Regions from separate parts of the Paenibacillus sp. Marseille-Q7038 genome, predicted to be linked through region 2. Evidence: riboswitches for the same ligand, from Rfam matches in the RefSeq annotation. Region 2 holds a riboswitch; each other region holds the start of a gene.
What was found. Region 2 has a riboswitch for cyclic di-AMP ahead of ehuB (ectoine/hydroxyectoine ABC transporter substrate-binding protein EhuB). Riboswitches for the same ligand answer to the same signal wherever they lie in the genome.
Positions count from the first base shown of each region.

Region 1: another riboswitch for cyclic di-AMP. It lies ahead of ACWPWY_RS12350 (C40 family peptidase); the one in region 2 lies ahead of ehuB (ectoine/hydroxyectoine ABC transporter substrate-binding protein EhuB).
Region 3: another riboswitch for cyclic di-AMP. It lies ahead of ACWPWY_RS18980 (ubiquitin-like domain-containing protein); the one in region 2 lies ahead of ehuB (ectoine/hydroxyectoine ABC transporter substrate-binding protein EhuB).

Region 1 covers NZ_CBCOOM010000001.1:2,587,490-2,595,192, forward strand. Annotated here, with positions in the region: gene ACWPWY_RS12335 (substrate-binding domain-containing protein) at 1-517, opposite strand, end outside; gene modA (molybdate ABC transporter substrate-binding protein) at 657-1,484, shown strand; gene modB (molybdate ABC transporter permease subunit) at 1,500-2,162, shown strand; cyclic di-AMP (ydaO/yuaA leader) riboswitch at 2,522-2,655, shown strand; gene ACWPWY_RS12350 (C40 family peptidase) at 2,660-3,520, shown strand; gene ACWPWY_RS12355 (cell wall hydrolase) at 3,890-4,561, opposite strand; gene ACWPWY_RS12360 (cell wall hydrolase) at 4,716-5,354, opposite strand; gene ACWPWY_RS12365 (MFS transporter) at 5,495-6,712, opposite strand; gene ACWPWY_RS12370 (hypothetical protein) at 6,888-7,703, opposite strand, start outside.
Region 2 covers NZ_CBCOOM010000001.1:1,194,324-1,202,026, forward strand. Annotated here, with positions in the region: gene ACWPWY_RS05740 (diguanylate cyclase domain-containing protein) at 1-1,083, shown strand, start outside; gene ACWPWY_RS05745 (hypothetical protein) at 1,535-1,996, shown strand; gene ACWPWY_RS05750 (hypothetical protein) at 2,044-2,679, shown strand; cyclic di-AMP (ydaO/yuaA leader) riboswitch at 3,466-3,609, shown strand; gene ehuB (ectoine/hydroxyectoine ABC transporter substrate-binding protein EhuB) at 3,963-4,817, shown strand; gene ehuC (ectoine/hydroxyectoine ABC transporter permease subunit EhuC) at 4,819-5,472, shown strand; gene ehuD (ectoine/hydroxyectoine ABC transporter permease subunit EhuD) at 5,476-6,138, shown strand; gene ehuA (ectoine/hydroxyectoine ABC transporter ATP-binding protein EhuA) at 6,151-6,996, shown strand; gene ectA (diaminobutyrate acetyltransferase) at 7,039-7,551, shown strand; gene ectB (diaminobutyrate--2-oxoglutarate transaminase) at 7,569-7,703, shown strand, end outside.
Region 3 covers NZ_CBCOOM010000002.1:376,677-384,379, reverse strand. Annotated here, with positions in the region: gene ACWPWY_RS19005 (tRNA1(Val) (adenine(37)-N6)-methyltransferase) at 45-815, shown strand; gene rsmI (16S rRNA (cytidine(1402)-2'-O)-methyltransferase) at 812-1,699, shown strand; gene ACWPWY_RS18995 (AbrB/MazE/SpoVT family DNA-binding domain-containing protein) at 1,895-2,149, opposite strand; gene ACWPWY_RS18990 (HD domain-containing protein) at 2,499-3,779, shown strand; gene ACWPWY_RS18985 (TatD family hydrolase) at 3,841-4,605, shown strand; cyclic di-AMP (ydaO/yuaA leader) riboswitch at 4,795-5,010, shown strand; gene ACWPWY_RS18980 (ubiquitin-like domain-containing protein) at 5,282-6,490, shown strand; gene rnmV (ribonuclease M5) at 6,657-7,202, shown strand; gene rsmA (16S rRNA (adenine(1518)-N(6)/adenine(1519)-N(6))-dimethyltransferase RsmA) at 7,216-7,703, shown strand, end outside.

The DNA.
Region 1 (7,703 bases), 1.4 Mb from region 2:
CTGGTGCTACATATAATCCAGCCCATCGACTCATCAGGTTTACAACAATATAGGAAGAACCAACTAACAGCCTACGAATATAGGGAACATTGTATTCTCCTGTATCTCCATCAAGCAAATGAGTGCTGACAATATCCGACTTCCCTTGATACATGGAGATAAGGCTGTCTAAACTCCCCACATTGGAACGCAGCGGTCTTAGAAACGGTGATTGTTTCTCTAGATGACTCGCCAGAATATCCAGACTCAAGTCTTGCCCCGTAATAACCACCTGTCTTACTCCACTATTCTGGGAGGCAATATGTAATTCTCGTTTCTCCTTATCATGAGCTGGCTTTGCAACAAAATCTTTGGAAGACTGTTTGTAGGCCTCCAGATCCGCATGGTCTATCCGCATTTGTTTGCCGACTTTATAGGCGGGTAACTTTCCTTTTTTTATCAAATCATATACGGTCAGTTTGGATATTTTTAAAAGCTTTGCTATTTCCTCTGTTGTATAAGATATATTATCTTTCACTTGCGATACCCCCATGGCAAATCTATACCCGCATTGTATCATAATCTCTTTTTGCTATTTAGTATTGTCATCTTATCTATTCATAATATAATAATTAATTATATCTAAATATACTCAATTATAACGATAGGATGATATTATGATCAAAGTGAATAAGGTTAGTTATATTTGTTTATGTTTCCTCTTCATAATTTTTCTAGCTGCATGCAGCACTTCTACATCTAACAAACAAGATTCACAGCAATCTGGTTCAGAATCAACCTCTACCCCATCAGAGATCACAGAGCTTACCATTTCAGCAGCAGCCAGCTTAACAGATACTCTAGAAGAAATACGTCCGATCTTCGAAGAGAATCACCCGGAAATCCAGCTCACTTTTAATTTTGGCAGTTCGGGCGCGTTACAACAGCAAATTAATCAAGGCGCTCCCGTTGACCTTTTTCTATCAGCGGCAGACAAGAATATGCAGGTACTGATTGACAACAATCAGATCTTGGAAGGATACTCTGAAACATTACTGACGAATCAGCTGGTGCTTGTGTCCGCAAATGACAGCAAGATTGATATAACCTCTGAGGCCGATCTCACAAAACCCGAAGTAAAAGTAGTGGCCATCGGTATTCCAGAGAGCGTTCCTGCCGGTAGTTATGTCAAAGAAGCACTCGAAAACCTTGGATTATACGACATACTGCTTCCGAAGGTTATACAGGCCAAGGATGTCCGTCAAGTATTACAATACGTTGAAACGGGTAATGCTGATGCAGGTTTCGTATATAAAACAGATGCTCTTCTTTCTAAAGTTAATATTGTACATATGGTTGATCCAGAGCTTTATGCACCTATCCATTACCCAATGGGCATTACGAGGGCAAGTAAACACATAGAGGAGGCCAAAGTATTTTATGAATTCCTTAAATCTGATGAGGCCAAGACTATATTTCAGCAGTACGGGTTTAAAGGTCTTTAGACAGCGATGCCTATGATGGACTGGAATTTATTTTGGGCGCCCGTACGATTGTCAATGATTGTCGCGCTGCTCTCAAGCCTTGTAACGATCATTGTAGGGAGTTTACTCGCTAAATGGATGTCCAGGAAAACATTCCGCGGTAAACTTTTTCTCGAGACTGCTTTCATGCTTCCCATTGTGCTGCCCCCTACTGTCGTTGGATTTTTGTTACTCGTTCTTTTTGGCAGAAACAGCTTTGTTGGTTCACTAATAGAGCGTATTTTTGAAGCTCCACTTCTATTCACATGGTGGGCAGCCGTTATCGCTTCGATTGTTGTCTCATTCCCTCTGGTCTATCAGACGATGAAAGTTGGATTTTCGTCCGTGGACCAAGAGCTTGAAGCAGCTGGACGCTCCATCGGTGCAAATGAATGGCAAGTCTTTCGCTATATTACACTTCCTCTTGTATGGCCTTCTCTTATGACCGCTTATATACTTGGATTTGCCCGTTCGCTGGGAGAGTTTGGGGCTACACTTATGATTGCAGGTAATATACCAGGTAAAACGCAGACTGTACCCACTGCTATATATATCGCTGTAGACAGCGGTAATACAACCATGGCTTGGGTGTGGACGATCTCTATTATTGTCATTTCATTCCTCCTTTTACTAATAACAGGACGTAATAAATCGACATAATTTGATAACATCTTTGTAATGATCACCCCAACAACCCGTTATTTCTAAAATAACGGGTTGTTTTTTTGTTATATTTTTACCAAAGAACTAGAAAATTAAGGGTTTTATATGAAATAATAGATAAATATTTTGTAATAAAAACAGGAAAATTAATAATTTAGGTTACAATATTGTAACCTAAATAGGTGTTTCAACTCTTCGATTTGGTGATAAATTAACCCTTTTAAATGAATTTAACCTCTCTATATAAGTATATAATTAAGATCTTTGCCAAGTTTTAGTGTATGAAAAGCGAAACTATGGTTACAGTTTTGTAACATTCAATGCTTTTTTTATTATATATTAGTTACAGTTGATTAATATTAATAAAGCCGAATCTACTAGATAGTACGGGGGACGATTTACATACTTGGGGTGAATGGATGATGAAGATCCTAGAGTACCTTCTACTCAAACCCGTCAACTAACCTCGGAGGCTAACGGAGGAATAAATAATAATGATGAAATTTGGTAAATGTATGTTGTTAACTACTCTGCTTGGAGCAGGCTTAGTACTCGGAAATTCGCAAGTAGATGCTTCTTCTTCAGGTTCAAATAGTGTAAATGTACAGCTTAATGATAGTCTTGTTAATTTTGAGGATGCTTCTCCTTTTCTAGATAATAACGATAGAACGCAAGTTCCATTACGTAAACTTGCAGAAGAAATGAATTATACCGTAAGTTCTTCTAAATCAGGTTCAACTACAACGGTTACTATTAAAAAAAATGGAACTACAATTAAAATTAAAACAGGTTCCACAACAGCAACAGTCAACGGAAAAAGTGTAAGTCTTGATACACAAGTGTTTATTCGCTCTAGCCGTACATACGTTCCACTTCGTTTTATATCCGAAGCAATGGGTAATGACGTGGTTTGGAAAAAGAGCTATTCCCTTGCCATGGTAAATACAACAGGTAAAACGTATAGCCCGATTCTCGTAGGAAATGATCATGTAAAAGGAACAAGTATTGTCCAAGAAGCCACAAAATATATAGGTACACCTTATGTATATGGCGGTTCTACTCCAAGTGGATTTGACTGCTCTGGTTTTGTGAAATATGTTTTTGAGAAACACAATGTATCTCTTCCGCGTACAGCTGCTTCCATGTATAAAACAGGAACTTCTGTATCAAAAAGTAATTTGAAGCAAGGCGACCTTGTTTTCTTTAATACAACAGGTTCATCTGTCTCTCATGTCGGCATTTACGTTGGAAACAATAGTTTCATTTCTGCCACTACTTCCAGTGGTATTAAAATCGACAGCTTGAGTAACACTTACTGGGGTCCTAAATATGTAGGAGCAAAAAGTGTACTCTAATATTATAGATTAGTATTAAAAGAAGACATTCACTCCGCGTTTTGGAGATGAATGTCTTCTTTTGTCTTAGAAGTTTCTTACTTGACATCGAGTTGTACCGCGCTTTCGTTGCCAGCACATTGATGATGAAGTTATATTGTTCCTTCGGGTGTAAGTAATGTCCTACAGTGCCGCATAAGGGCTCAGAACCGGGGTTTGTTGTTATCTAATCATCCACGAACACTACATCTTATTATAATCCGCTATATACAGCCCAAAAAAAGGTACAGCCCCTCAACTGTTTTTGAGGAGCCGTACCTTTTCTTTATGAGGGGACTTATTCAGTGACCTCTTGTAAGAAATCATCTTATTGATTCTATAATTTAATTCCTAATTTGTGAAAACATGATTCCCTATTGTTTTTATAATAGGGCGTGCCTTACTCCAAGCAGATGTAGCAATCTTCGGATTATAATAATAGAGAGCTCCCTCTGTTGGATCCTCACCATTCAGCGCACGCTTTGCTGCTATATAAGCTGATGAATTAGGAGTAAGGTTATACTGACCGTCATCCACCGCAGTAAACTGTCTAGGATGAAGGATAACCTCTTTTATGGAACTTGGGAACTGATTAGACTGGACCCGGTTAAGGATGACAGCAGCTACCGCTACCTGACCTTCTAATGATTCGCCCCTCGCTTCACCGTTTATTGCTTTAGCTAAAGCGTTCAGTGTAGATCCTGCGGCAGGTGCCTTCGTCTTCAAAGCGGCTATCGTTCGTTTGCCTGCCTTTCCGTCTACGGCCAGTCCACTTCGCTTCTGGAAGGTTTGAACTGCCTTCTCTGTTTGTGATCCATAGTATCCGGTTACTCCAGCAGACAAGTACCCAAGCGTTCTGAGTCTCTCTTGGAGTTCTACAACTTCAGAATGTTGAGTCCCTTTTTGAAGAAGCATTGCACTGGCCGGAGAAGCCATCCCTACCGTACCTATTGCTATCGATCCGCTTAAAAGTAAACCTGCTGTGAATCTTTTCCACTTTTTGTTGTTATTTAATTTGTTCATATAATCTATGACAACCTCCAGATTCGTGATGTAAGTTTAATAGTGGGATCTGGCTTTGCCGATCCTGAAAAAAAAGCCGAGAGAAAGGGAACTGTTCCTGCTTTCTCCCGGCGAAGCGTTTTTCAAGTGCACTTCATTCTTACAAATTCAATATTTATTTTGTGAAAACATGATTACCAAGTCTTTGTGTAACTGGCCTAGAACTCATCCAAGAAGATGAAGTATACTTCGGATTATAGAAGTATAGAGCATTTTTAGAAGGATCATATCCTGTCAAAGCTCTGCGAGCTGCCTCATATGCACCCGCCGTTGGCACACTTAGTTTGCCATCCGCTGCAGGTGAGAATTGCCCTTTTTGAAAAATCACGTTCGTAATGGCGTTCGGAAATGCCCCGTTCTGAACACGATTTAGAATGACAGCTCCTACGGCAACTTGTCCAGTAAATGATTCTCCGCCAGCTTCATCTTGAATAATACCTGCCAGATGTTTTAACACTTTGTTATTAATCGGCGCTTTGGCTTTCAGTTTGGCTTCTGTCTTGGGACCAACCTTTCCATCGACAGCTAAGTTGTTCACCCTCTGGAATTTCTTCACAGCTGCAACCGTTTTGTCTCCATAGTAACCGCTGATGCCAGCCCAGAAATATTTTATTTTATTCAGTCTTTCTTGGACCTCAACTACTTCGGAACTTCTACTACCCTTCTGTAGTGTCGCAGCACTAGCTGTTGATGATGCACCCAATATGGAAAGAGCACAGGCACATGTTAAGATAAGTGTGGGTATTTTTTTCATTAGTCTTACATATCCTCCGTTTCATTCGTGATAAGACGTACTACATAAAAAAATCTCATCACTGAATTTGGCGGCGCTAAAAGTAACACCTAATGTGTACTATAACATAAGTTACAATTTTGTTACATCTGCCGATGGACCTAATCTACAAGTTCCGTCCCTTTTGTTTCCTTACCTAGCACGAGTACCGCTGCTGCACCAACTAATACCGTAACAAAGAACATGGTGAATATTGTACTAAAAGGCACCCCTTTTTGGACCAAAAGACCTACAAGTAGTGGTGCAATCACGCCTCCGATTCGGCCAACGGATGCAGATAATCCTACTCCAGTAGAGCGTGTTCTCAGTGGATACAGCTCCGGTGTATAAGCATACATGCCTCCCCATGCCCCTAGATTGAAGAAAGAAAGTGACATTCCTGCAATAATTAAGGATATCTCCGAGCTGGCATTTCCAAACCAGAGCGCACTGAATCCTGTCATCACTAAATATACGACAAGTACAAATTTTCTCCCGAATTTCTCAATAAAGTAAGCCGCAGTAAAATAACCAGGCAGCTGCGCGAGCGTCATAATAAGCACATACTGAAAACTTTTGACGAGCTCATATCCTTTTGACGTCATGACACTTGGCAGCCATAAAAACATACCATAGTAAGAAAATACAACCGTAAACCATAAGATCCATAACATCAGCGTGGTCTTCCGATGTTCTATGGACCAAACCGATTTGAATTTCTCTCCAAAGGTAACTTTTTTCAGTTCCTTTTTCTTGTTAAAATCAGGTGGATCTTGGATAGCTTTGCGTAAGTACAGCGCGTAAAATGCAGGCAATGCACCGATTAGAAAAGCTACACGCCATCCGTACTCGGGGATGATGAAATAAGAAATAAGAGCCGATATAATCCAGCCTGCAGCCCAAAAACTTTCAAGCAGAACAACGGCTCGTCCCCTTTCCTTAGCAGGTACCGATTCGGATACAAGCGTAGAAGCGACCGGAAGTTCTCCTCCAAGACCTATCCCTGCCACAAAACGAATGAGGCAAAGGAACACATACCCTGTAGCTAAAGCTGAAAATCCACTTGCTACCGAGAAAATAAGCAGTGTCCACATTAAAACAGCTTTTCTTCCATACTTATCAGCCAGCGTGCCTGCGAGAGCAGCTCCCACGACCATACCAATGGAAGTGGAACTTGTGATCAGCCCTACTTCGCCTGGACTGAGGAGCCATTCCTTCGCCAGAGCAGCTACGATAAAGGACATCATACCTACTTCCATGGCATCAAACATCCAGCTTAGTCCAGCACTAAATAGCAGCTTACGTTGTTTCGGATTCTGTAATACTTCGAGTTTACTCATCGTAATACTTTTGCTCCCTTATGTATTGTATTTGAAGTGGAACCCACCATCTTATTTATAATGATTTAAGACAGCCTGTCAACAACAAAAAAAGAGAACAGTCTGCCTATTAAAGTAAGCATACCGTTCTCTCTTTTTACTATCTCTTATTTCCGCAAACAAGATTTAGGATTGACTATTCATTTTCTTTACGGACGAGAGATACATCATCATTCATTTTCTCATACCACACTTCATAATGATGTACCGCAAGTCCGGCAAAGGAATGATGTTTTGTGCCAAGTTCAGCCGCTACTTCCATCTCTGATTCCATATTCGTAACTGCTTTCCGGTAAAAGGTTAGATGTTCGCCTTCCTCGGTATGACCAAGCTCGGCACCGATCCATACCTGCTTGTCCAGCTCATCTGCTTCAGCAAGTTCTTCCTTGGAGAGATCATACATCTGCTGACCGCTGTCTCGATAAGCCATGATGGCAATGGCATCAAATTGATCAATCATCCACCGGCTGAGTGTACCCTCACCATCCGGACTCTCTCGCTTGTCCAGCCAAAAAGGAACCGCTGCGCTCATATAGAGATTGCCTTCAGACCCTGCCTGAATCCATTCCTCTATATTTGCACTCCATTCTGCAATGACTGCTTGTTCCTCTTGTTCCCATCGCCGCAATTGATAAGGCTCGACATCGAACTGTACACCTGCAAACTGCTCCTCTGGTGCTGCTTCCTGGTTAAATTTCTTTACCCATTCAACCCATACCGTGCCTTCTTGTCGCTTTTCTGTATAGGCCCAGTCTGCGTGACCATTGAGTGCATGGACTGAAATGTCGTGAGCTTTTGCTTCCGCATTAAAATGTCGATATGCTTCATCAGACACGCTCTCTTTCGTTTGCAGAAAAACAGTATTCACCTTTTGTTCTGCTAAGAACATCACAATTTCATCCGTACGCTCTTCAATGATCGAAGCATCCCATAGCCATGTCGCTTTGTTTTC
Region 2 (7,703 bases):
ATATACTTGCTGGCAGGTATTGTGGCTGTACTTATCTGTGTCATTATGATTGTTAGGTATCATCTTAAACGTTATGTCTTACAAGATATTTCATCGATTGAATCGAGTATTAAAGAATTGATGGCTGGAAATATGGATGTCACATTTAAAACAGACTACAATACAGAGTTTCGGCATATAACGGCGGTACTCAATGACTGGAAAGATAGTTACAAAAACAAAAAAGAAAGAATGTCGAGATTGATTTCTTCCATTGATAGTCATGTGGCCGTGTTTGAATGTCTATATTCCATAAATCAGAATTTCTTCTCTGATAATACACAGTGTATTTTAGGGATAGATGATGAAGAATGGGATGAAATGACCAAGACACCGAAAGGGTTTGAAAAATATCTTACTTCATTGATTACTGATTCTGAAGAGAACATTATAAAGCTAGAAAATGATCGATATATCAGTATCGTTTCTTTTACAAAAGAAAATGAGTTTTACGGGATGATCATGGATAAAACGGAAGATGTGAAATTAAAAATTAAAATAGAGCAAGAACTTCAGGCAGCACAAGAAGGTGCTGAGATGGATCCTTTAACTCAATTGACCAATAGAGCAGGACTAGAAAAGAAAGTGAAAACCTCATTAAAAAATGAACCAGGACAAGGAACCATGCTTATTTTTGATCTCGATAACTTTAAATTGGTGAATGATAAACTGGGACATCCAGAAGGGGATAAATTATTAAAGAAATTTGCAGGTTGCTTGAAATCTTATTTTAGAAAAAACGACATTGTCGCGAGAATGGGCGGAGATGAATTTGTTGTTTTTATTCATTCGAATATAACTAGAGATATTTTATCAGATAAACTAAACGCTTTATTAGACAGTATCCGGCGGGAATTGAGCAGCTATGATCGTTATGGACTTTCAACAAGTATTGGGGTTGCCTATGTAAATCAAAGTACAAATGGTTATGATGATCTTTATAAATGTGCGGATGCTGGATTATACATGGCAAAAAGACAGGGTAAAAATAGATTTTATATTAACGAAGATCATAGTCGTTGTATCAATTCTAATGAACCTTGAGGGCTTCATGTCATATGAATGTGAAAAATGTCACAGTAAAGATTTGTCACCTAATTTATAATTATTTACAAATCGCTGAAAATTGATTTAGTTAAATAGAAAGTAAAAGAATGATTTAAGCACTGCGAATAGATTTAAATACGAAGAGCAAGTAGATGTTTTAGAGGGAGCAGATCTCTCAGAGATGGAAAAAGAAGTTTAGCTAGCAGAATGATATCATACACCTAGAGTGCTGACCTCTTAAGGGTAGAGATCAGCACAGATCATCTTACCTTTACATGGATTTTGAAAAAATCATAATAAAAGAAATGTTACGATTGGGGAGGCTGAAGAGCCTCTTTTTTGTTTTCTCTACTTCTTGGCATATATCATGTTTGTGAGGTATTCACTTGATCATAGCTATAGTAGAATGAGAAGAAAATATAACGAATAAAAGGGAGAGAATAGCAGATTGGAGCAGGATATAGAACAATTATGGAGTAATCAATCTGCGGAGCGATGGAAGAGACGCAAGGGGGAACTCACCGCTTGGATTGAACGTCCGAAATTTCAAAATGAGCAAAAAAAACTGATGCTTTTCGATGATATAGAAGTCGATGCTTCCATCTATCCCGCTCTCATGGCTCTTAAAAAGCTTGATTTCAAAACGGAATATTCATGTGCTGGCGTGAGTATTTTGGATGAACCAGAGGACCATTCTCTATATGCGTATGTTACTTTAATAGAAGGTCCGAATACGGATCAATTTGTGAAGTATGCAATGCAGCGGATGGGATATCGTTTATTAGTTACTTATGAAGGATTCAAACATCGTTATGATCTATCCTCATTCTATATTTCGCAAAATCGTTCTTTTTGTTATGGGCTTGAGCTTTGTGCAAAAGAATTTTCTTATCAGATGTTGCAGCCATAACTTTTTATATGTACATTGTGTTCCTTCTATAGAGAGGGAGTGATTAAATGCGTAAACGTTCTGTATGGATCGCGGTAGTAACTTTTGCAATTTCTATTGTATCTATGGGATGTACGAATGAAGACCAGTCCACTGAGGCCACCATTGCTCGAAGTGTGCAGCCGGCATATGAAAAAACATTTACGGAATTGCATCTTGGAGAGGCGCATTTTTATAAAGCATTCATTCCAAACGGAGCAGAGAAATGGGTGCATTTTGGAATTGATACTTACATTGGTGGACAGCTTCAAGAAGTGACTCAGGAATTATCTACGGGTAATTTTATTGAAAGAGAAGATGATAAGTATGATCTTGGACTGGTATTAATGAATCATGGAGATCAGATACTCGCACAACTCAATGTAGATGGAGCAAGTACAAGTTTATATGAACTGCCTAAAGCAACAATGGAGGAAGGTAAGGGGCTCGCAACTTCATGGGTGGAGGCATTGCCAGAGGATGAAGATGTTTCGCTGATTGAAGGGGAAAAACAAATCGTAGGTGCTTATTTAATGAATACGAATAGGCGGATACGGTATCGTGATTTATTAGATGCTAGGCAGCTTAAGCAGGCGATTCGGGAGAATCACATCATGCACATTCTGTATATGACAGTAGAGGCTGTGGATAAAATACCACAATAGTAATTTAAAAAAGCGGAGAGCTTTAACTAACAGTTCTCCGCTTTTTGGTGAATTCAATAGTAGAGTTAGATTTCAACCAAAAATTGTTCGTTATCATATTTTTTTGGTAAAATTATTCTCAAGCAAGACGACAACGAGAAGATCCTTTACTATTTCCGGAATCTTAATATTGACAGAGGTAATGGCATCTCCTAGCAAAACGGTGATTGAGTTATCTTTCCCAGATAACGAAGTTTGGGTTTGATTTTAGTTGACAATATAGTTTAAACCTCCAGTTTACACATTGATGTTGGTTAAGCATATCAAACAAATATATTACTTAGAAGGTTAAAAGTTGTTAAATAGTAGATAAATACCAAGATATTTTAAACGAAATTGAGATGGAAATGTACTTTTGATCAGCAACGCTCGGTTTCTTAACATGCACGTGGTATGAGCAAGTTCACCGAAAAGCATCGTTCTCATACATTTAGGAAACGTTCTTCTTCAACAGTAATAAACTGTTTTTTAAATAAATTTATTAGGCTGAATTTTCTTCAATTTGACCCTGATTCTAAGTAAATAAAAAGAAGTAAAGTAGAGCCTCCTTTCATTATTCTCTTCCTTCGCCAAATGCTTGCTATATAGCTAAATTCTCATTGTTTAAAGCTTGTCTTATACAACTTTTACATCGCGTAATCGAACGAAAAAATCCAGTTATTATCCAAATTTCAAACTTCGTTAAAACAATCATTTATCACCAGAAAGACTCTTAATGAGTTTGACATTTCCAAAATATCCCTTTATTATGGACTCACGCTTAGTTTTCAGAAAGCACTTTCTGAAGAGCGGGGGAACCAGTTTTCAGGGGCGAGTCACATGAATCCATGTGTAGGGTACCATCTTACCCGAGTCCGTCAGCTAACCTCGTCAGCAGTGGATGGGTCCTTTAATACATACATAATGAATTCACATAACAAAGGCCCTTTACTCATTAATCATAGGGGCCTTTGTCTTTGTTTGTTGACCCCCTGCTGGCGGAGCTATGTCTTAATCCCCTGTGTGGAGGTCTTTTTCCGTTTACTGAAGTCCAAGTGCGGTTTACATGTGTGCTTATTTTGACAAGTAAAGATGTGCTTGAGTTGGAGGGGAGGTACAGGGCACACCTGCATTCAGTTTTCTGTTTCAAGTAAGCAGAATAAGACTTTCTCAAGGATTAAATCCAAGTAAAAATGTATGTTTACTTGGTGTATTCGTTGTGTCATTTTTTTGAATCTAGAAACGGAGAAAGGTTGTGGAATGCTTTGAGAAAAGTTTTTGTTCTCGTAATGTCCTTAATCTTTGTGATTTCTCTAGCAGCATGCAGTACAAGTGGGAATCCGCTGGAGGAAGCGATTGAGAGAGGTTACATCACCGTAGGATTTGCAAATGAAAAGCCATACGCATACAAAGAGGCTGATGGAACACTAACAGGAGAAGCTGTTGAAATAGCACGTGTTATTCTAGAGCGGCTAGGCGTGAAGGAGATGAGAGGGGAGCTAACAGAGTTTGGTTCATTAGTAGCCGGCTTGCAAGCTAAGAGGTTCGATCTTATTACAGCGGGAATGTTTATCAATCCAAATCGTTGTTCTGCCGTCCTATTCGCGGATCCGGAGTATAGCATTGGAGAAGCACTTGCAGTTAAGCAGGGGAATCCGCTAGATCTTGTAAGTTACGAAGGTATCGCGAGTAACGAGGATGCAAAAGTCGCTGTCATGACAGGTGCCGTGGAGATCGAGTATTTAGAAAAGTCTGGTATTCCTTCCGATCGTATTATTCAAGTTCCTGACCAAGCTTCAGCGATTAGCGCACTCCAAGCTGACCGTGTGCAAGCTATAACAATGACCGGGCCATCACTTCAGGCGATGCTCGAATCGGCCAATGATAATAAAATTGAGCGTGTTGCTGACTTCACTCAACCTATAGTAGATGGTGAGAGTGTTCGCGGATATGGGGCGACCGCTTTTCGTCAAGCAGACACTGAGTTTCAAGCGGCATATAATGCAGAACTTCAAAAAATGAAAGACTCAGGCGAGTTGCTCGAAATATTGCAAAAGTTTGGATTCACAGAGGATGAGCTTCCAGGCGATATGACAGCTATTGCGCTTTGCGGAGAATAACATGCCAAATTCATGGATTGATTTTCTTCCTTCGTTATTAAAAGGGGCAGAAATCACGGTCTTGGTTGCTTTTTTCTCATCCATATTAGCAATCATTGTGTCCTTTATTGTTGGCTTACTTAGGTTATCAAAACTCTGGATTGTACGTACTGTTTCAGCGATTTATGTGGAGATTTTTCGCGGAACCTCCTTACTGGTTCAATTATTCTGGTTATACTTCGCTCTCCCCTTTATCGGCATTGAGCTTCCGAAAATGTTAGCTGCTATTCTTGCCATAGGACTTAACTTCGGGGCATACGGATCAGAAATTGTACGAAGCGCAGTGCTTGCAGTTCCAAAAGGACAGACGGAGGCTGCTATAGCCTTAAATATGAAATCCTGGCAAAGGTTAACTCATGTCATACTTCCTCAAGCTTCGCTACAAATGCTACCGTCTTTCGGGAACCAGATGGTGGAATTGATTAAATCAACATCGCTCGTCTATTTTATTACGATGGCTGATCTGACATATCAGGCAATGGTGCTGCGCAATAACTACATCTCTTTTACAACGGAGATCTTGGTGCTGCTTTTGCTGATGTATTTTGTTATAGCTACCCTAGTTTCTATCGCTGTTCGGTTACTTGAACGGAAATTGACAACGGGGAGGCTGTAACAAATGTGGGATTGGAATTATGTATTTGATATTTTGCCGCAGTTAATTGGGGCATTAAAAATGACGGTATTGATTACGATTTATGCTTTCGTGTTGGCACTATTCGTTGGTTTACTTCTCGCTTTTATGGCACGAAGTCGATTTAAACTTCTATCGTTAGTGACAAAAGGAGTTATCGAGTTCATACGTAATACACCTTTGCTAGTTCAAGTGTTCTTTCTTTATTACAGTCTGCCGTTACTTGTGGGTATTTCCGTTCCGGCTTTCTATACTGGGGTCATAGCACTCGGGCTTCATTACAGCACATACCTCTCAGAGGTATATCGCTCTGGAATTGAGGCTGTTCCAAAAGGTCAATGGGAAGCTGCAAAAGCACTGAATTATACGAAATCTCAAACCTGGAAGAAAATTATTTTACCCCAAGCGATTCCACCGATTATACCGGTACTTGGAAATTATCTGATCGTTATGTTCAAAGAGACACCTATTTTATGTGCAATTACGTTGGTTGAGCTTATGCTCACAGCTAAGAATATCGTTTCTTTATCTTTCCGAGCTTTTGAGCCGTATACGTTAGTCGGTATATTGTTCTTCATTATTAGTTATATCGCTTCCTTACTCGTGCAACAGTTGGAGAAACGCATGAATCTACAAAGAGGAAGATAAGGAGGGGAATATATGAACACGGTATTTGAACGTGAGCAAATGGATGTTTCTGCGCAAGAGATGAATCAAGAATTACCGGATACATCTCCTATTGTGAAATACACAGATGTGACTAAATCATTTGGGAATGTAGAAGTTCTAAAAGGTATTGATTTAGAAATCCAGCCGGGAGAAAAGGTCGCTGTTATTGGACCAAGCGGCTCAGGCAAAACAACCATGGGACGTATGCTAATGACACTTGAAGAACCGACGAGTGGAAAGATTGAAGTAGATGGAGAGCTTCTGTGGCATATGGAGCATAAGGGTGGAATTGTTCGCGCAAACGAAAAGCACCTGCACCGAATGCGAAGCAATGTAGGTATGGTGTTTCAGCATTTTAATCTATTTCCCCATATGAATGTGATGCGTAATGTGACAGAAGCTCCACGAAAAGTACTTGGCTTAAGCAAAGAAGAGGCAGAGGAACGCGCAGTTACGATGCTTACTAAGGTTGGACTAGAAGATAAGCTGAAGGTGTATCCATCCAAGTTATCCGGTGGACAGAAACAACGTGTTGCTATTGCGAGAGCTCTTGTAATGCGACCGAAAGTTATGGTGTTCGACGAGGTTACTTCAGCCCTTGATCCAGAGCTTGTGGGTGAGGTGCTGGAGGTAATCCGCGAAATCGCTGAAGAAGGAGAGATGGCGATGATGTTGATTACACATGAGATGGAATTTGCCAAAGAAATTGCAGACCGAGTGATTTTCGGTGCAGATGGATTCATCGTGGAACAGGGAACACCGGAAGAGATATTTGATAACCCGCAAAGTGATCGATTACAGAGCTTTCTGCAGCGTTTCCGTTCTTCAGGAAATTAACAGGAGTTACAAATTAGATATAGAAAGGGGGACATTATTAAGATGGCAGTAAACACGGAAACCGAGCTTATATACCGTAAACCGATAGCAAAAGACGGTGCCAGCGTATGGGAGCTCATTCGGGATACAGAAACGCTCGATCTAAACTCACCCTACTGTTACATGTTGCTTGGAGATCATTTCCGTGACACTTGCCTAATTGCCGAACATGAGGGGGAAATCATCGGATTTATTTCCGCATTTTGTTCACCTCGTAATCAAGATCGGCTGTTTGTATGGCAGGTTGCAGTAGCTCCGACGCGCCGAAAGCAAGGGATAGCAAAGACCATGCTGACGTATCTTATGAAACAAAAAGCGTGCCAAGGTGTGCGTTTTATTGAAGCGACTATTTCACCTTCGAATAAGGCATCGCACCGGTTATTCCTGAGCTTTGCTGAGGAAGGATCCATTCCGAGTACCTTTACTGCGGGGTATGGTGCAGATATGTTTCCAGAGCAAACGAATCATGAGGATGAGCCACGGTTTGTCATCGGACCAATCATTAATCAAATGTAAACCAATGGAGGGGTATTATGAACAATCAACTTTTAGAATTGCCAGAACTTAATGTGTTTAACGATCTTGAATCTGAAGTGAGAAGTTATTGCCGGAACTTTCAGACGGTATTTGAGAAAGCAAAAAACGCGCAATTGTGGGATCGAAATGGA
Region 3 (7,703 bases), on a different contig from region 2:
GGGATTAGGAACGATATTAAGGGTAAGGCAGGGAAGAGATAAAAATGAAAAGTAACGAAGTCTTTTTACACCCTTCTGAACGATTAGATGATCTTCTTACGCATGATCTACAGATCATTCAGAGCGATGAAGTTTTTAGTTTTTCCATGGATGCAGTCCTCTTAGCAAGGTTTGCAGGGATTCCGAAAAGAGGGAAAATTCTAGATATATGCACGGGTAACGGAGTCATTCCTATTCTGTTAACCACTCGGACAAAAGCTTCTATTGATGCAGTTGAGATTCAACCCAGATTAGCAGAAATGGCAAGACGAAGTGTGCAATTAAATCAGCTGGATCAGCAGATCAAAATTTACGAGGGGGATGTGCGGAATTTTGCTGAACAGATTGGGTATGGAAAGTATGATGCAATCACAGTGAATCCACCTTATATGCCTCTGAATGGAAGTGACATTAAACTGAGTATACATCAAGCTACAGCGAGGCATGAACTGAACGGAACGCTGGAAGACATTATAAAAGCTTGTATGCACCTTGTGCGTACAGGAGGAAAAGTCTCTATGGTTCATAAACCACAGCGTATCGGAGAAATCATTACGCTGATGCGTAAATACCGATTGGAGCCTAAACGTATTCGTATGGTTCACCCTCGGATTGATAAAGAGGCAAACATGGTGCTAATTGAAGCTTTACGTGATGGAAAACCGGATGTAAGAATGCTCCCGCCTCTGATTGTCTATAACGAAGAGGGACAATACTGTGAGGAGATTATGAACATCTATTATGGTGAGCACAATCTAGAGGGGGAGAATAAATGAAATTCCAGATACAGAAAAGTTTTGATAGTGAGATACAGACAGGAACACTCTATTTAGTTGCTACACCCATAGGTAATTTAAATGATATGACTTATCGTGCAGTACAGACGCTGAAAGACTGCGACATTATTGCTGCTGAGGATACAAGGATGACAAGAAAATTACTTAGTCATTTTGAGATAAGTCCTGAGCTTTTATTTAGCTATCATGAACATAATAAAGCTGCAAGTGGACCTGAGTTAATACGTTATATAATAGAAGGAAAAAATTTGGCCCTCGTTAGTGATGCAGGAATGCCGGCTATTTCAGACCCTGGTTCTGACCTAGTTACGCTGGCCATTGAAGCAGGTATTCCCGTGGTTACTGTACCCGGTGCTAATGCCGCTTTATCTGCTCTCATTGCGTCAGGTTTACCTACAGAAAGATTTACGTTCATTGGCTTCTTACCGCGAGATAAAAAGGATATGCAAAAGGTTTTAGAAGCAGTAGGTTACTCCCAAGGGACATTAATCTTCTATGAATCACCACATCGCGTACTGAAAACATTAACAATCATACTTGAGAGTTATGGCAATCGAAATGTGGTTCTCGCTAGAGAGTTGACAAAAAGACATGAAGAATATGTAAGAGGGAGCGTACAGGATTGTATCGATTGGCTTGAGGAGAATCCACCGATTGGAGAGTACTGTGTCATTGTGGAGGGAATGAGCGCCGAGGAAGAACATACGCTGCAGAATGAATGGTGGCAAAACTTAGAGTTAGGTCAGCATGTAGAGCATTATGAAAATGAAGGATTATCCCGAAAGGATGCAATGAAAAAAACAGCGTCTGATCGCGGATTATCGAAAAGAGATATCTACAATGCCTTATTAAAAGAAGAGTAAATAATGCCGAAAATCAAAAAATGCCTTCGCCAGTTACCAAGTAACGGGCGAAGGCATTAAGGAGTATAAAAAGGCTAGAGATAACCGTAGTTAAGACTAAAATCAAAAAAGAAAGCTATATATAAAATGGTGAAGAAATCTATAATTAATTTAAAATGATAGCTTTTCTATAGTATCTTTTATAACCTATATTCCTTAGTTAGTCACAGGTGCAGGGATTTCAGAAATACATTCGTGACAAACAATTTTTCCTTTGAAGTATGTTACGTTCTCTGCATTACCGCAGAAGATACAAGCTGGCTCGTATTTTTTGAGCATGATGCGCTCTCCGTCAACATAAATTTCCAGAGCATCTTTTTCTCCGATGCCCAATGTACGACGTAGTTCGATCGGGATAACCACCCGTCCTAGTTCATCAACTTTTCTTACAATACCTGTAGATTTCATCATAAATTTGTTGCTCCTCTCGCCATCACTTATAATTGCATTATTCGACATTATTTTATCTTTTATGCTAATCATCATACCAACCATTCCCAAATCAGTCAACATTAAAAATGACTTATTAGATTAATATTTAATGAGCATCTATTAAAAGGACTGGTTTATCTATGATTTTCACTGTCGCTTTTATTATTATAACGCTTGTCGATTTGGAAATCAAAACTATAGCCTAATTCGACACAAAATGTCGTAAAATGTCGAAAAAAATAATAAATAGTTGACTAAAAGTCGAAATTGATGTAAGGATTGCGCGCAATTGAATTTTAATTCATTATCTTGAGGAGGATTGAGACATATGCAACTAAAACTAACTGAAGAAAAGGTTTTTAAAGATCCAGTTCATAATTATGTGCATGTTAAAGATCCAATTATCTGGCAGCTGATCAATACCCCTGAATTTCAACGTCTTCGTCGAATTAGACAGCTGGGAACTTCCTATCTAACTTTTCATGGAGCTGAACATAGTCGTTTCTCTCATTCGCTCGGTGTTTATGAAATCACAAGAAAAATTATTTCGCAATTTGAGCGAAGTGGTTATACTGACTGGCCGACAGAAGAGAAACTTGTCGCACTTTGTGCGGCTCTGTTGCATGATGTGGGCCATGGACCTTTTTCACATTCTATAGAAGAAGCATTTGATATGAATCATGAAGAGTGGACATGTAAAATTATTATGGGAGATACGGAGATCGGGGCAATTCTAAGAACGGTTTCGCCTGATTTTCCCGAGAAGATCGCTTCTGTCATTGAAAAGACCTACGATAAACCAATTGTAGTAAACCTTGTGTCGAGTCCACTGGATGCGGATCGTATGGATTATTTATTACGAGATGCTTATTATACTGGGGTAAACTATGGCACGATTGATCTCGATCGAATTCTACGAATGCTGCGTCCGTATCATGGCAGGGTTGTCGTAAAGGATTCAGGAATGCATGCTGTAGAAGATTATCTTATGGCTCGTTATCAAATGTATTGGCAAGTATATTTCCACCCTGTAACCCGCAGTTCAGAAATTATTCTTCGTCAAATCTTTAGAAGAGCAAAAGAGCTTGTTCAAAGCGAATATTCATTCGGATTTATGTTACCCTCACTCCTTTCCCTCATTAAAGGGAATATTACGGTACAAGAATATCTTCGTATTGATGAGTCCATTATACAAACTGCATTTAACCAGTGGACGGAAGAAAAGGATGAATTGCTGCGGGAATTATGTACGCGATTCTTGGATCGAAAACTGTATAAATATGTAGAAGTAGATCTTAAGTCAGCTGATGAAATCACAGAAATGACAAATGCTTTTCAAGAAGCGGGACTTAATCCAGAGTATGACCTGGAAATTGATTTTCCATCAGATCTGCCGTATGATGTGTTTCGTCCGGATGATGAGGATAGCCAAAAGCAAATCATTATCATCGATAAACAGGAACGACTGCGCGATATCTCAGAAGTATCTGAAATCGTTCGGTCCATTAGTGGAATTCAGCGAGGCAATTATCATTTATATTTTCCACAAGAAAAAGTGAGAGCCGTTCTAGAACAACTTCCACCTCAAATTGCAAAAATATTTTCATAAGCATGTAATCTTTTTTTAGAATAGATACTTTTCATTCATAGCAAGAGAGGGGCACAAAACGATGTTATTTGACACACATACCCATTTAGATGCAGCAGAATTTGACAACGATCGAGAAGAAGTGATCCAGCGTGCTCTCGATGCGGGAGTAACTCGGATGGTAAATATCGGTTTTAATCGCGAAACGATACCGACGACCATGGAACTTGTCGAAAAGTACGATTTCATCTACGGAGCTGTTGGCTGGCATCCGGTTGATGCCATTACGATGAAAGATGGAGACCTGGAATGGATTGCTTCTTTGTGTGAGCATGAGAAAGTGGTAGCGATCGGGGAGATTGGGCTAGACTACCACTGGGATACTTCTCCGAAAGAAATTCAGCATACGGTTTTACGGCGTCAGATTGGACTTGCTAGAGAAATCGGCATGCCGATTGTTATTCATAACCGAGACGCTCATGAGGATATAGTTAAAATCCTGCGTGAAGAAAAAGCACATGAAGTCGGCGGAATCATGCACTCTTTTTCAGGAAGCTGGGAAACGGCACAAATGTGTCTTGATATGGGATTCCATCTTTCGTTCGGAGGCCCTATTACTTTTAAGAATGCGAAACAGCCGAAAGAGGTACTTGCCAAGGTACCTATGGATCGATTATTGATTGAGACGGACTCTCCATACCTTACACCACATCCGTATCGCGGAAAGCGAAATGAAACGGCACATGTAGCGCTCGTGGCAGAAGCTGCAGCAGCATTAAAGGGGGTATCTGTAGAGGAAATCGGGCAGATTACGACCCGAAATGCACTGGAACTATTTGGAATATAGTTCATATATGGAGCAAAATAGATGAAATAGTGAGTAAACAAGAGCGATTCACCTTTTTGGAAGGTTTTTCACGTGTTTATTACAAACTTTTAACCATTTATTTAGAAAAACGTAGTTGAATACGGCTTTACAACATGCATATAAACAGGATATCATCGTTTCAGTGAAATGTTGAAAAATTCACTTCGTGTGTTATTCTCGCTGAATTCTTCGAAAACCGAAGAACGGGGGAACCAATAAGGTGGTCTTACAAGCATATCGCTATACACTTTAGACCATCATATTTGATTCATTTTGAGTCTTGGGGTGAAGGAAAAGGCACTAGCCATGAGCTAATGACCTGATCCAGGGCGACTCTTGCGTCCCAATCCGACAGCTAACTCCGTAAGCGTATAAAGAGGTAAACTCGCGTATGATGTTTCCGGTTATTCTTGTGAACTTACCCGGAAGCCATGAGAGAGCTCCTCAAAAACTCTCTACTGGCTTTTTTGTTTTAGAAGAATAAAAGTTACAACCTCGTCATACTGTTGGTTAACAGGAGGAAACATCATGCCGCGAAGAGTGGCACATGGTGCAGAAACAGAGTGATCTGATTCTGTATACAAATGTAATAGTCGCGTCAAAATACTATCATGCATTACTCTTGACGGCGGGGCTACGAAGGAGGACGGAGTAAGTGGGAAATTTCCAACCAGAGGAGACCCATGAGTCACCATCATCCAGCAAGTCTTACGCGTTGCGATGGAAGCATGAGAATCTGCGTCAAATGATACTAGTCGCAATCTTCTCAATCGCACTGTTAGTTATGGTCTCTCTTATTGTTTACAGTCAGGGAGGTAAAGAAATTTCACTAGTCGTGGATGGCAAGGTCCAAACGCTGGAAACTCGTGAGGGTATGCTTAATGAAATGCTGGATGAGCATGCAATCACAGTAAGCCCCCATGATGAGATTTCGATGCCGCTGAATGGAGCAATCAAAGATGGAGATCAAGTTACCATTAAACGAGCTGTTGCAGTGAACGTAACAGCGGATGGAAAAACGGAACAAATTTATACGACAAAGGATACAGTCCAAGAAGCGCTTGCAAATGAGGGCGTGAAGGTATCAGAAGATGATAAAGTATATCCTTCTGTGGACACCGCGGTGAAAGCAGATCTTAATATTAAAATTGTCCGGGTAGCAAAACAAACGGCAAAACAAGAAGTTGCGATTCCTTATAAAGTAATCAAAACTGCTGACCCTAGCTTGTACAAAGGGGATAACCGCGTAATACAAAATGGGCAAGAAGGTGTGATGGTTCAAACCATCGAGAAAGTGTTCCAGGACGGCGAGTTGGTATCCAAGAAAATGACGGATAAGACAGTTGCGAAGAACCGAGTCGATAAAGTCATTGCTGTCGGATCCAAGAAAAAGCCAGAGCCTAAACCTGAACCTGAACCTGAACCCGAGACACTTGTGGCGGCAGCAAGTACACCTAATACAAGTAACAAATCTTTATCGGATAAAGTGAAGAAGGTATCTTCCTCTTCTTCAACCAGTGATACAATAACGAAAGACGGTGTGTCTTTCAAAGCAAAAAAAGTACTTAATAATGTGTCTATGACAGCCTATTCTTCGGAAGAAGAAGGTATAGGAACGAAAACAGCGTCCGGTACTCGTGTACAGGAAGGACGTACAATTGCTGTAGATCCAAATGTGATTCCACTTGGATGGTGGGTATACATTGAAGGCGTCGGCTTCCGCCGTGCTGAAGATACGGGCGGAGCTATTAAAGGAAATAAAATAGACGTGTATTATGACAGTCTGGATCAAGCCTTGACTTTTGGCCGTAAAAAGGGAAAAACCGTGTATGTTATCGGTCCTGTGAAGCCGGAACTGAACTAAAATATAATTTACAATGCATCGCTAATGCTATAGTATTAACAACATGATTCGGTGATGCTATATAAGGTAAACGAAAGTTTAGACCACAGGTCTATCGTTTGCCTCTTACATGCAGAAGAGGAAATTTTCCTCTTCTCTTTTTGTTTAGAAAGGAAGTCAAGCGGTCATGATTAAAGAAATTATTGTTGTTGAAGGCAGAGATGATACAGTTGCCATTAAACGTGCTGTAGATGCGGATACCATTGAAACTGGGGGCTCTGCTATTAATGCTCAAATTTTGAGAAAAATCGAACTTGCCCAGCAGAGAAGGGGCGTAATTGTATTTACAGATCCTGATCATGCAGGAGAACGTATTCGTAAAATAATAGCGAATAAAGTTCCCGGGGTAAGTCATGCTTTTATAAAAGAAAAAGATGCGACTCGTAAAGGTGATATTGGTGTTGAGAATGCTTCACCGGAAGCGATTCGTGAGGCATTATCACGAGCTCATACGGCGTATGAGACAGCTAAGCCGCTTATTGACTGGCAGGACTTGATCGAAGCAGGACTTATTGTGCACCCAAATGCCGCTTCTCGGCGTATGGAGCTTGGTAATATCTTAGGAATTGGTTATTGTAATGGAAAACAGCTATATAAAAGATTGACAATGTTTCAGATTAGTCGTGAAGAGTTTGTAAATGCACTTGAGCAAATTGAACAAAAAGGATTGTGAGAACGTGAAGGGTATGGATGAAATTGCAACACCAAGGCGGACAAAAGAGATTATTGCAAGACACGGATTTTCTTTCAAGAAAAGCTTGGGACAAAACTTTCTTATTGATCAGAACATCCTCCACAAAATTGTAGATGCTGCAAATCTGGATGAAAACAAAGGTGCGTTGGAGATTGGACCAGGTATTGGGGCACTGACTGAAAAACTGGCTCAGGCAGCTAAGAAGGTAACTGCAGTAGAGATTGACCAACGCCTGATCCCGATTTTGCGAGAAGTACTTGAACCTTATCCTAATATATATTTACATCATGGCGATGTTCTTAAAACAGATTTACCTGCATTATTTAAAGAAAATTTTAGTGATGTCGATAAAGTCAGCGTCGTGGCTAACCTTCCTTATTATGTGACAACTCCTATTCTGATGAAGCTGCTCGAAGAGAAGCTGCCGATCGACAACATTGTGGTCATGATTCAGAAAGAGGTAGCAGAGAGAATGGCTGC